DNA from 3 places in the Paenibacillus sp. sgz302148 genome. Region 2 is predicted to be linked to each of the others. Evidence: riboswitches for the same ligand, from Rfam matches in the RefSeq annotation. Region 2 holds a riboswitch; each other region holds the start of a gene.

Region 1 (3,920 bases), on a different contig from region 2:
GGGAAGCTGAGGAGAAACCGCCGATTTTACTGCTCGGCGATCGCGACAAGTTGACCGAAATCTCGCGAAAATCGGAGATCGTCCGCTCGATCAGCGGCATCCATATGGGGAAACATCACTTCTATTATCCTGCGGACATGTTATATGAAGAAAGACAAAATTTGAAGCCGGAAGTCCGGAAATTTTTCGACATAGAATGAGGAGGACAATCATGTTAATCGACACGCATACGCATTTGGATTCGCCCAAGTTCGACGATGATCGCGAGGAAGTAATCGCGCGCGCGCTGGAGCAGGGCGTAACCAAATTAATCAATATCGGATTCAACCGCGAAACGATCCCGACGACGATGAAGCTTGCCGAAACCTACGATTTCATCTACGCCGTCGTTGGATGGCATCCCCAAGATGCGATCACTATGGAACCGGGCGATTTGGAATGGATCGAATCGCTAGCGAAACACCCGAAGGTGGTGGCGATCGGTGAGATCGGGCTAGATTATTATTGGGACACGTCGCCGCGGGACGTGCAGCATCGCGTATTTCGGGAGCAAATCAGGCTCGCTCGCAAGCTGAACATGCCGATTGTCATTCATAATCGGGATGCGCATGAGGATATTCTGAGGTTGTTGAAGGAAGAGAAGGCCGGAGAGGTCGGCGGGGTCATGCACAGCTTCTCGGGGAGCTGGGAAACGGCCAAGCAATGTCTCGATATGGGTTTTTATATTTCGTTCGGGGGACCGATCACGTTCAAGAATGCGGTTCAACCGAAAGATGTGCTCTCGAAGGTGCCTCTGGACCGTCTATTGGTCGAGACAGATAGCCCTTATTTAACTCCTCACCCATTTCGTGGAAAGCGAAACGAGAGTGCTCATGTGAGACTAGTGGCGGAGATGGCAGCGGAAATAAAAGGAATTTCTCTCCAAGAAATCGCGAAAATAACGAGCGAAAACGCCGCCCAAATATTTACATTTTCACAAAAATGAAAGAAATACAGAGATCTTCTTAAATATGACGAAATAATTAATGCTTTTGTTTCAAAAATTCACGAAATTTCGCTGCTTTTTCATCAATTTTACCGAAAAACGGTTTTTTGCCGTTCTTTACACCGATGGTGGAATCAGGTTATCATTCTTTTCAGAACGTTAATATTGTTTGCAATTTCCAGTATCGCTGAGTCTCCAGTAGGAGAACGGGGGAACCACGTACGGCTGCTTATCCGATAGTACGCCGTGTGCATTCATTAGGGGTGAATTTTGCAAGCGATCATTTTTGGCCATATGCCGAATGTGATTGCGTTGCGAATAGGGCGACTCTCACGTCCGAATCCGTCAGCTAACCTCGTAAGCGTGCCAGGGAGAGGAAATTTCGTGCTGCCAACCTTCCTATGTGTTTTTGACGTCACCGGAAGCCGCGAAAGAGTATCCTCTTATCGCCGGCTTCTTTTATTTTGAATATCGAACAAGCGGGGTTCATACAGTTAAGCATGGGAGGTGGACTGTACCAGCTTGCACACCGGATTAGCAGCTTCGATCGGATCGAACTGCGGATCTGGGAGTAAAAAACGATAGTCGCGTCAGGATGAACTCATGTTACACTCGGGCGGCGGGGCTATGAAGGAGGACCGAAGAAGTGGGCGATTTTCAGTTTGAGGACACCCATGGGAACCGATCATCCAGCATGTCTTTCGCATTGCGATGGAAGCATGAAAACTTGCGTCTGATCCTACTTACCGCTGTAATCTCATTCGCTATGACTTTCATGTTTTTGGTGTTGTTGTACGGTACGGCTACCAAGAGCGTATCCGTAGTTGTGAATGGACGAGAAACCGTTGTGGAAACAAAGCAATGGGTCCTGCAACGCCTACTGGATGAACAAGCCATTTCGATCGGCGAGCACGACCGGATTTCTTTGCCGGTAACGTCGTCGATCAAGGACGGGGATCGCGTCGTGATCGATCATGCGATTCCGGTTCAAGTGACTGCTGACGGGCAGACCAAAACGGTATACACGACAGAAAAGACAGTTCGAAACGCCATAGAGAAGTCGAATATTTCTATAGGCAAGCAAGACAAAGTAATGCCATCGCTGGACCAGGCGATCGCTTCGGGAGGCAAGGTCACGGTCGTCAGAGTGAAGAAAACGTTCGAAGACCGCAAACAGACCGTTCCGTTCCAGATCGTGAAGAAGGCGGATCCGACGCTGCTCAAAGGCAAGGAGAAGGTCGTTCAGAACGGCAAATCCGGTCTTGTCGTCAGCAAGGTGGAGAAAGTGTACGAAGACGGCAAGCTCGTATCGGCGAAAGTCGTAAACAAGCTTGTGCAGGCGCCATCTGTGAATACCATTATCGCCGTCGGCACGAAGCAGATGCCGAAGGTGGCGGTATTATCCAAACATTCTCCCGCAGTGGAGACGTTGTCGAAGAAGGGCGTCACGTTTGATGCGAAGCAAGTGCTTAAGAACGTCACGTTAACCGCTTATTCGGCCGGCGAAGAATCGACCGGCAAGAAGAAGGGCGATCACGGTTATGGCGTGACCGCATCCGGCACGCGGGTAACCGAAGGCCGTACGATTGCGGTTGATCCGAAGGTCATTCCGATGGGCTGGTGGGTATACATCGAAGGGATCGGCTTCCGGCGGGCGGAAGATACCGGCGGTGCCGTCAAAGGGAAGAAAATCGACGTCTATTTCGATAGCGAGGATTACGTCGACCGTTTTGGGCTTAAGCGAGGCTACACCGTTTATATTATCGGGCCGAATAAGCCGTCGGCGAATTAAGCTTCAGCTTGGGCAGCTGGCATTCAATTGCAAAATGTGGCATGCTAAGAAGAGGAGTACATCCTCTTCTTTTTTGCTGTGAGGCGTAAGTTTTAACATTACCACTCACATCATGTATCCATGGGGTCTGGAGGACGAATGGCGGAATGATTAAAGAAATTATTGTCGTTGAGGGCAAAGACGATACAACGGCGATTCTGAGGGCCGTAGAGGCCGAAACGATCGAGACCGGTGGCTCGGCCATCGGAGAGGACGTCCTCCGCAGGGTGGAGCTTGCGCATGCGAGACGCGGCGTCATTATCTTCACCGACCCCGATCATGCGGGGGAGCGGATTCGTAAAATCGTGGCGGCGCGCGTACCGGGCTGCAAGCATGCTTTCATCAATGCGGAGGACGCGGAGTGGAAAGGCGACATCGGCGTCGAGAACGCGAGCCCTGAGACGATCCGGAAGGCACTTGCCAATGTGCGCAGCGAATACGCCGGGAGCGAGTCGCAGATCACGATGGAGGACCTGATCGAAGCGGGACTCATCGTACATGCCGACGCGGCGCGCAGACGGCTGGAGATGGGCAAGCTGCTTGGGATTGGCGTATGCAACGGCAAACAATTTTATAAACGGTGCAGCATGTTTCAAATTAGCCGCGAGGAGTTTCAAGCGGCGCTGCAACAATTGGACAAAAGAGGGTCATAGATGACGAACATCGAACAGGATATCGCCTCGCCGAGGCGGACCAAAGAGATTATTAACAAATACGGATTCACGTTGAAAAAAAGCTTAGGCCAGAACTTTCTGATCGACCAGAACATCCTCGGCAAAATCGTCGATGCGGCGCAGCTGGATGCTACGCGCGGCGCGCTTGAGATCGGTCCGGGCATCGGGGCGCTGACGCAGCAGCTCGCGAAGGAAGCGGGCAAAGTCGCAGCCATCGAAATCGACCAGCGGCTCATCCCGATTCTGGAGGACACGCTTGCGCCCTACGCCAACGTGAAGGTTGTCCACGGCGACGTGCTCAAGCTGAACCTGCACGAGGTTGTCGCGCAGCATCTGAACGGCGTAGAGGCCGTCAGCGTTGTCGCCAATTTGCCGTATTACGTGACGACCCCGATTATCATGAAACTGCTGGAGGAGCGGCTGCCGCTCG
Region 2 (3,920 bases):
CGACCATCAACCCGCACAAGAACACGGCCAGTATCGCGTACATCAGCATATTGACGAGTCCGACGCCTTTGCCGCCGAACACGCAGTTCAGCATCATCAAGGCAAGCGGCGTAATCTGACCGAGCGGCGTCAGCGTATCGTGCATATTGTTGACCGTACCGGTCGTTGCCGCCGTCGTCACCGTCGTGAACAAGGCCGACTGCGCGATACCGAAGCGGACTTCTTTGCCTTCCATGCTGCCTTGCGAAGCATCGACGCCAAGCGCATTAATGGCTGGATTGCCTTGGCTTTCCGAATAAAAGACAATCGACAGAAACAGGATGAACAACGTCATCATCGCTGAGAAAATCACCCAGCCTTGCTTTTTGTTACGGGCGAACAATCCGTACGTATACGGCAATGCCGCCGGCAGCGCCCACATCGACAGCATTTCGATGACGTTCGTTAACGCGTTCGGATTTTCAAACGGGTGCGAAGAGTTCGCTCCGAAAAATCCGCCGCCGTTCGTGCCTAAATGCTTGATTGATTCCAGCGAAGCAACCGGGCCCATCGCGATTTGCTGCACGGCCCCCTCAAGCGTTGTCGCCGTAACCGTAGGCTGCAGCGTCTGAGGCACCTGCAAGGCGACGAGCAGCAGCGTAATGACAACGGCGAACGGGAAAAAAATCCGCGTATGCGCCTTGATGAAATCTTCGAAGAAGTTGCCGATATGCTGCCCTTTGCTCGTAATGCCGCGCACGAACGCGATCGCCACCGAAAAGCCGGTCGCCGCCGAGGTGAACATCATCATCGTGATAACCGCCATTTGCGAGAAATAGCTAAGTCCTGATTCGCCGCTGTAATGCTGTAGGTTCGTGTTGGTCATAAAGCTGATGACCGTATTGAAAATCAGGGTCGGCTCCATGTTGTCGGTCCCGCTTGGGTTCAGCGGCAGACCTTTTTGCAGCCGCAATACAATATAACTGATCGCAACCAGCGCAATGTTGGTCAGAATAAAGCTTAACGCGTATTTTTTCCATGTCATCCCGGAGCGGTTGCGCAAGCCGACAGCTTTATATATCAGCTTCTCGACCGGCGCGAACAGCTTGTCGCTCCAATTCGATTCATTGGAAAAGACGCGATACACGTACGTCCCCAAAGGTTTGACAAGCAATAAAAGCAGCGCGATGACCGCGGCGATTTGTATCATTCCCATCTAAACTCTCCTCCGCATCTTTACATTAGAACTTCTCCGGATTCACTAGCGCATAAGCCAAATATACGAATACGAACAGCGCTGCGATCAGCACGACGATCATTTCGGCTCGCCTCCCGTCTCAACCACGCTGTCGCACCAACGGAGAAATCCGTAAAACAAGCCGAACGCGGCGGCTAGCGCCGAAATCATATATAAGTCCAACATTGAATATCAACTCCTACCCGTTCTCGGAGGATTGCAGCAGAAACGCAACCTCACCGGTTCTTGAATGCACGACGCAATCCGCGCCTAACCCCCGATAGATCATCCGCGGATTTGCCCCTTGCGTAATGACATAAATCGACTTGGACGTCCACGTCCGGCAAACCTGAATGAAACGGCAGCACAAATTCAGGCTTTGTTCGAAAATGTAAACATTGCCGACGGCCACCTCAGGCACGATCCAAGTCTGGTGATCCGCCGAATCGATGCAGATGACATGCTGTACGCCGAGGCCGGTCCAATAGCTTCTTGCCTCTTCGGTATTCGTCAAGACGGCATACGGAATTTTTTTATATTTCAAAAGCTTCACAAAATTTTCTCCCGCTTTGTTCGGTGCGTACACCAGCGTAAACTGCGGTTCCCCGTCGGATTCCTCCGGCTGATAGGTATTCTCCATTCCAATTCTCCTCCTTGTACTTTAAGGAGAAAGCAACAACAAAGAAGCCTGCGAGATGAGGAACTCTTCTCGCAGGCTTCCGGCATCATGCGATTCGTTATTCGAATCGCAGTTGGAAAGCACGACAATCGTTGCCTCTCCCTATACGCTTACGAGGTTAGCTGTCGGATTCGGACGTGGAAGTCGCCCTACCCCAAGGTCAACTTGTTTGACCTTAAGGATTCACCCCGTGGCTTCGGCCCGATGCTTATTCACATCGGCCCGCGGCCGTTGGTTCCCCCGCTCTCCTGCTCGGAGACTCAGCGATAAAGATGCATTATGATTCATCACATTTCGTTTTTGGACAATAAAAAACCACAGAGGCTTTAACCCCTGCGGTCGTTTACACGATCACGGTGTCACTCCTCTCTCCATCCACGCTTACGAGGTTAGCTGCCGGATTCGGGCGGTGAGAGTTCGCCCTACCCCAAGGTCATCTTGTTTGACCTTAAGGATTCACCCCATGCGACATCGCAATCCGCTCTCACACAGACGGCCATATCGCGGTTGGTTCCCCCGTTTTCCTGTTCGGAAACTCAGCGATCATTGAAGCAATTCGTTGAATTGGTAAATCATGAATTGAATCATACTCCTCGCTCTTGAAACTGTAAAGGCGGCTTTCAAGCGAAATGAGGCACGAATTGGAAACCTGCGAAGGAGTGGAGCGCTTACTTGACGGATAACCTTTTGTTTTCTTGGATTATCTCTGTCGTTCGGCGATTATCTCGAATCTTGCAGATCCAAGCTGCGAAAAGCAAGAAAAGAGCTCAAATCGTGTTCATAGTTGAGGAAATGGGAGGAAAGTATGATTTTAGTGCGTTTATTGAACTTCTGCTAGTCCAATAAAAATATTTTTCAAAAATCATCGGGCGATTCGAACTAATCTCGGTTTGATAACGACTATTGTAGTGAGGGGGTGGGGAAATGTGGAATTTGACGGAATCTACGAACAATTTGCAGATCGCGTCTATTCATATTTGAAATATAAGCTTCGTGACACGCATCTGATTGAAGATATTTTTCAAGACACCTTCTTATCTGTTTATACGAACCTGGACAAAGCGCCTCGCGTCAGATCCATGAAAGCTTGGATTTTAACAATCGCACACCATAAAATGGTCGATCGGCTTCGCAAGTCAAATATGGAAACAAGCAGTGAAATCGAGCTGGAGCAGGCACAGGCGCATGAGGCTTCCCCCGAACACCGGCTCATCTTGCGTGCTGATTTATCCGAAATGCTGAGTCGATTGGACGAAGTCTCCCGAACGATTATGTATTGTATTTACGTAGAATGTCTTACCTACCGGGAAGTTGCGCAGCTTACGGGATTATCGGAAGGGACTATCAAGAGCAAATGTTATTATGCAAAAAGAAAACTAATGAACTGGATGGAGGAGGGGTAGCATGGATCAGCGGGAACAAGAACTGCGGGAGCTTGCATTGCAATATGTTGCAGGCTGGTTGGATGCGGAGTCTAAAATGCAAGTGTTTGAATTGATCCGCCAAGATCCCCGGTTCAGACAATATTTGAAGGAAGAGCTGACATTGTTCCGGCAAATGCAGCAAATCTCCGCTTCGCTCCCTCCCGGTCAGAAGTCGGCGTGGCTCAAGCAAGTGAAGTCCAAAGCGACGGAGCTGGAGCAAACTGTGGATTCCCCGCTGGATTTGGTGAATTGGATCTTCAAGATGACAATGCCGAGCCTGGCATATCATACTTTAAATCAACTGATAAGGAGATGTTAGTTATGAGTAATATCCCTACAAAAGAAATCGGCGAACTGATGGAGGTCATGTCGGATAAAGTCCCCAAGCTAGTGAATGAGCTTATCAAATCGCTGTATTCAGAACAAGCAGGCGCTCAGATGGGGCTGGCCGTCGGCCAATTTTACAAAGGGCTTGTGGATGCGGGCATCCCTCCTGCAGATGCGCTGGAAATGGCCAAAGACTATATCGGAACGCTCAAGTCGGTAGCCTCCAGCTTTTCGAATCATTGATATGCGCTGGCTAGTTCTGCTATCAGGTATC
Region 3 (3,920 bases), on a different contig from region 2:
AGCATTTGCATTAACGAAGAACAAATATTTGTTCGAGGTCGGCTTCCAGCGCATGACACAACCGTTTCGCGGCGGCCGGCCCCACTGACTTCGCGGCACGCTCCAGCAAGCTGATATACCCCCGGCTAAGCCCCGTTCGTTCGGCCAGCTCCCGCTGCGTCATTCCTCGGATCAATCGGGTTTTGACAAACTCGTCGTTTACGTAAATTTTCATCTACACCGCCCCTGTTCCCATGCTGTTCCCATTATAACCCACTTTGTTTGCTTTTGCAATCATTTTTGTTCGCATTTGCAATCGACGAGAGAATGCTGGCATTCGGTTCTATGGCGGCATTGTTTCGTGCATGACATCGTGGTATGATGAGGATGTTTACGAATGTTTACTTTTGTATACTCTGGCATACGGAGGGATGTCCATGTACTTTTATAACCAATTGAAAGACATCCGCAAACAAAAGGGTTTCACGATACGCGAGGTCGCTCACCGTTCCGGCGTTTCCGCCGCTTATATTTCGCAGCTCGAAAACGGCAATCGAGGCATTCCGTCACCCGACATTATTCAGAAGCTATCCGACGGATTGAATGTTTCCTATACCGAACTGATGAAAGCCGCAGGTTACCTGGAGGATCGACCTTCTGCCCCTTCATCGTCCGAACCGATTAATTTGCGCCGGTTTATTATGAATAACAATATGATGCTGGACGGGATCGTTTTGACGGATGAGGACAAGGAATGGATCGGCCACATGCTCACCGCGTTATTCTGGAAAAAACAGCAAAGCGAAGATAATAAGAAGGGCTATTAAAAAACCTCTCGTTCCCGGCATAACCGGTTTCGAGAGGTTTTGTTTGATCTTGCTTACGTTTACAAAACACGCTTCGCACCTATGTATTTGGGGCCCCAATAACCGCCGGACAAGCTTTTGATCGCTACTCCGTCGTCCGTTGCCGATATAAATTGATTGTTGCCGACAAAGATGCCGACATGTGAAATGGTGCTGCCCGCGGCGAAAAATACAAGATCGCCTTGTTTCAATTCGGATACGGATTGGCTCAGCTCCGCGTACATTTGTCTCGATGTTCTTGGCAGGCTGATACCATGCTTCTGATAAACGAATTGCACAAAACCGGAGCAATCGAAGCCGTTCGGGCTCGTTCCGCCCCATACGTAACGTGTTCCCAAGTAATTGCTTGCCAATTGTAGCAACTGCTGCTGCTTGCTTACTTCCGCCTTCTGCACCAGCTTCTTCTTGTCCGCTTCCGTCCATAACGGCTTATGTTCCCCGCCGTCGGTAGAAATCATCGCGAGTTCGCTGTTTTCGTTCCACTTGATGTCCACGCCGCCGATCTGCGAGAAGAAGCGAACCGGAATGTACACTACTTTTTGCGTTAGGTCGATGCGGTAGTCGAACGTCACTTTGCTGTCGTTCACAAGGGCATAGTTATCGCCCGTTTTCATGATGACGGATTGGTCGTCCTTCTTCATGATCACTCGTTTTGCGCCGCTGTCGTCCGCTTCCCATTGAATCGTATAACCGAGACTCTCCGCCGTAATTCGGAAAGGCACCTGCAATTTTTCGCTGCTGTCGATATACGCCTCGGTGTCGGACGTATTCATGAGCGAATCGTTGACCTGTACCTTGACGCCGTAAATCGGCTCCGCTGCGTACGATTCGGATGTGGCAAACAAGCCGCCTGCAAAAATTGCGCACGACAAAACAACTGCTTTGGAAAAAGTATTCAATTTGTTCCTCCTTGGTGCCTCCGAGGTTAGTTGACGGATTCGGGAAGAGGTATTCCCTAGCCTGCCGCTTGAACATAAACGGCAAACATTCACCCCAATAAAGAAGTCCCCCGTACCAGAACTTGTGCTGCTCATGGATTCGGCAATTTTTTTGACACTTCGATATTTTAGCACTATATTCCTTCTCGATCAACGCCTAATGATGTGACAATTGCTTACAATCATTTGGCAGGTCTATCGTTTAAGCCTTTGGGCATAAACCGGTTGCCATCCCGCTCTACCCCGTACGATATCGTCTGAAGGTGGCGAAGTCGGTTGTCCACCGCGGTTTTCCCAAGCTTGACCACTTGATTGTCACGGATTTCATATGGCGAAAACTGGATTCCGATGCTGCCGCGATCCAGGACTAATGATAGCAAACCTGTCTCGGCCTTCGCCTTCCGAACATAATTCGGGAACAAAAAGTTGCCGATGGAATATGCAATCGGTTTGCCGCGATAATATTCGAAGCCCTGCAGCGCATGCGGATGGCTGCCGATGACGGCATCCGCGCCTGCATCAATGATCTCCTTGGCGAATTGCCGCTGCCATGTCTCCGGCCGATGATGTCCGGCAACGCCCCAATGAATGTACAATAACAAATAATCGCAGCCTTCCCGTTCCCTGCGAACGGCTTGGATGACTTTATGCTGCTCGTAAGCATTGGCAATGCCTGCCCGATTAGGCCCCGCAAACCACTCCCCTGTCGGCAGAAAGCGGGAGACAGCCATAAATTTAACCTGATATCCGCCGATCGCAAATGTTTTTCCCGCATAAGCTTCCGCTTCGTTATGCCCTCCGCCTACATACGGCAAACCATAATGGTCCAGATGTGCGAGCGTATCGGAGAACCCTTGCTGCAGAAAGTCCATCGTATGATTGTTCGCGATCGATACCAGGTCGAAGCCGGCATCCTTTACGCCTTGCAGCGCGATCGGATCCGCGCTGTAGTTGTATATTTGATTCGTATCCTTGCGGGTGCGATTCGTCACCGAGGTTTCGAGATTCATAAAGGCAAAATCCGCCTGCTGCACTTCGCTCCTTACTTGAGTGAACGGAAATTGCGGCCCATTCTTGCGAATAGCTTCTTTAACGGAGCCGTCCATCATGGCGTCTCCGGCAAAGACGATGCGAACAGGGCGATCATTGCTTGCAGCCATGGCGGCATCAGACTGTACCTGGTACCACCCGCTGAATAACACTCCAATCAGTATGCCGATTCGGATCCCAATAATGAACGAGAGCCCCCTTTCGTAAAAACTTTATATAGCATCTGCACTGGCCGAACATATCATACGATTTTTTGCTGCAAACCTCAGTATGGTATAATAAGCCACATTGGAGATGAGAAGAAAGGCGGACGCTATGAAGGAAATCGTTTCATTAACGGGAATTAGCAAATCGTATCAAGGCACAATCGTGCTCGACGATATTTCACTCACGTTGCTTCGCCATGATACGATCGCGCTGCTTGGCGCTAACGGCTCCGGGAAAAGCACGCTGCTCCGCATCGTCGCAGGATTAACCGCAGCGTCCCGAGGGTCGCGACGTGTCTTCGACGCTTCCGCCATCATCCGGTATGTCCCCGATCGATTTCCGAAAATGAGATTTACCCCTGCGGAATATTTGTACCGATTGGGCCGGATCCAGGGCATGCAGCAGCATGCGCTGGATGAACGGATTGGCGAGCTTTTGCGGTTATTTCGCCTGGAAGGGACCGGCCGGACGTGGATTCGCGACTTTTCCAAAGGCATGCTCCAGAAGGTGGGTATCATGCAGTCCATATTGCTTAAACCCGATCTGCTCATATTGGACGAGCCGTTGTCGGGTCTGGATATCGCCGCTCAAGGTGAATTCATCGAGCTTCTGCGCGAGTTGAAGCTTCAAGGCATCGCGATGATCTTCACTTGCCATGAACCTGAGCTAGCGGAGGCGATCGCCACGAGGCGGCTGACCTTAAGCCAAGGCAAGCTGCATGAAGCAGACCGGCCGATAATCCATATGGCACAGCATCGTTCGATTTTCGAACCGTATGCCGTCATACACGCCAAACTGCCGGACCAAGCCGCCGAGATCGCCTTAAAATCGATGCCGCATATGCGGAGTTGGGAATACCTTGACGGCTTGGCGATCATGC

Evidence for each region. Region 2 has a riboswitch for cyclic di-AMP ahead of AC0LWM_RS08930 (hypothetical protein). Riboswitches for the same ligand answer to the same signal wherever they lie in the genome.
Region 1: linked by a shared signal. The riboswitch ahead of AC0LWM_RS27935 (resuscitation-promoting factor) and the one ahead of AC0LWM_RS08930 (hypothetical protein) in region 2 are both predicted to bind cyclic di-AMP.
Region 3: linked by a shared signal. The riboswitch ahead of AC0LWM_RS00035 (C40 family peptidase) and the one ahead of AC0LWM_RS08930 (hypothetical protein) in region 2 are both predicted to bind cyclic di-AMP.

Annotation. Positions count from the first base shown of each region.
Region 1 is NZ_JBVYOJ010000025.1:11,415-15,334, forward strand. It holds gene AC0LWM_RS27925 (HD domain-containing protein) at 1-200, shown strand, start outside; gene AC0LWM_RS27930 (TatD family hydrolase) at 212-985, shown strand; cyclic di-AMP (ydaO/yuaA leader) riboswitch at 1,161-1,364, shown strand; gene AC0LWM_RS27935 (resuscitation-promoting factor) at 1,632-2,777, shown strand; gene rnmV (ribonuclease M5) at 2,924-3,469, shown strand; gene rsmA (16S rRNA (adenine(1518)-N(6)/adenine(1519)-N(6))-dimethyltransferase RsmA) at 3,470-3,920, shown strand, end outside.
Region 2 is NZ_JBVYOJ010000005.1:29,438-33,357, forward strand. It holds gene kdpA (potassium-transporting ATPase subunit KdpA) at 1-1,195, opposite strand, end outside; gene AC0LWM_RS08925 (potassium-transporting ATPase subunit F) at 1,221-1,298, opposite strand; gene AC0LWM_RS08930 (hypothetical protein) at 1,416-1,856, opposite strand; cyclic di-AMP (ydaO/yuaA leader) riboswitch at 1,987-2,171, opposite strand; cyclic di-AMP (ydaO/yuaA leader) riboswitch at 2,259-2,447, opposite strand; gene AC0LWM_RS08935 (RNA polymerase sigma factor) at 2,822-3,298, shown strand; gene AC0LWM_RS08940 (hypothetical protein) at 3,300-3,638, shown strand; gene AC0LWM_RS08945 (hypothetical protein) at 3,641-3,889, shown strand.
Region 3 is NZ_JBVYOJ010000001.1:5,445-9,364, forward strand. It holds gene AC0LWM_RS00025 (helix-turn-helix domain-containing protein) at 11-214, opposite strand; gene AC0LWM_RS00030 (helix-turn-helix domain-containing protein) at 417-806, shown strand; gene AC0LWM_RS00035 (C40 family peptidase) at 866-1,744, opposite strand; cyclic di-AMP (ydaO/yuaA leader) riboswitch at 1,745-1,899, opposite strand; gene AC0LWM_RS00040 (CapA family protein) at 1,966-2,943, opposite strand; gene AC0LWM_RS00045 (ABC transporter ATP-binding protein) at 3,149-3,920, shown strand, end outside.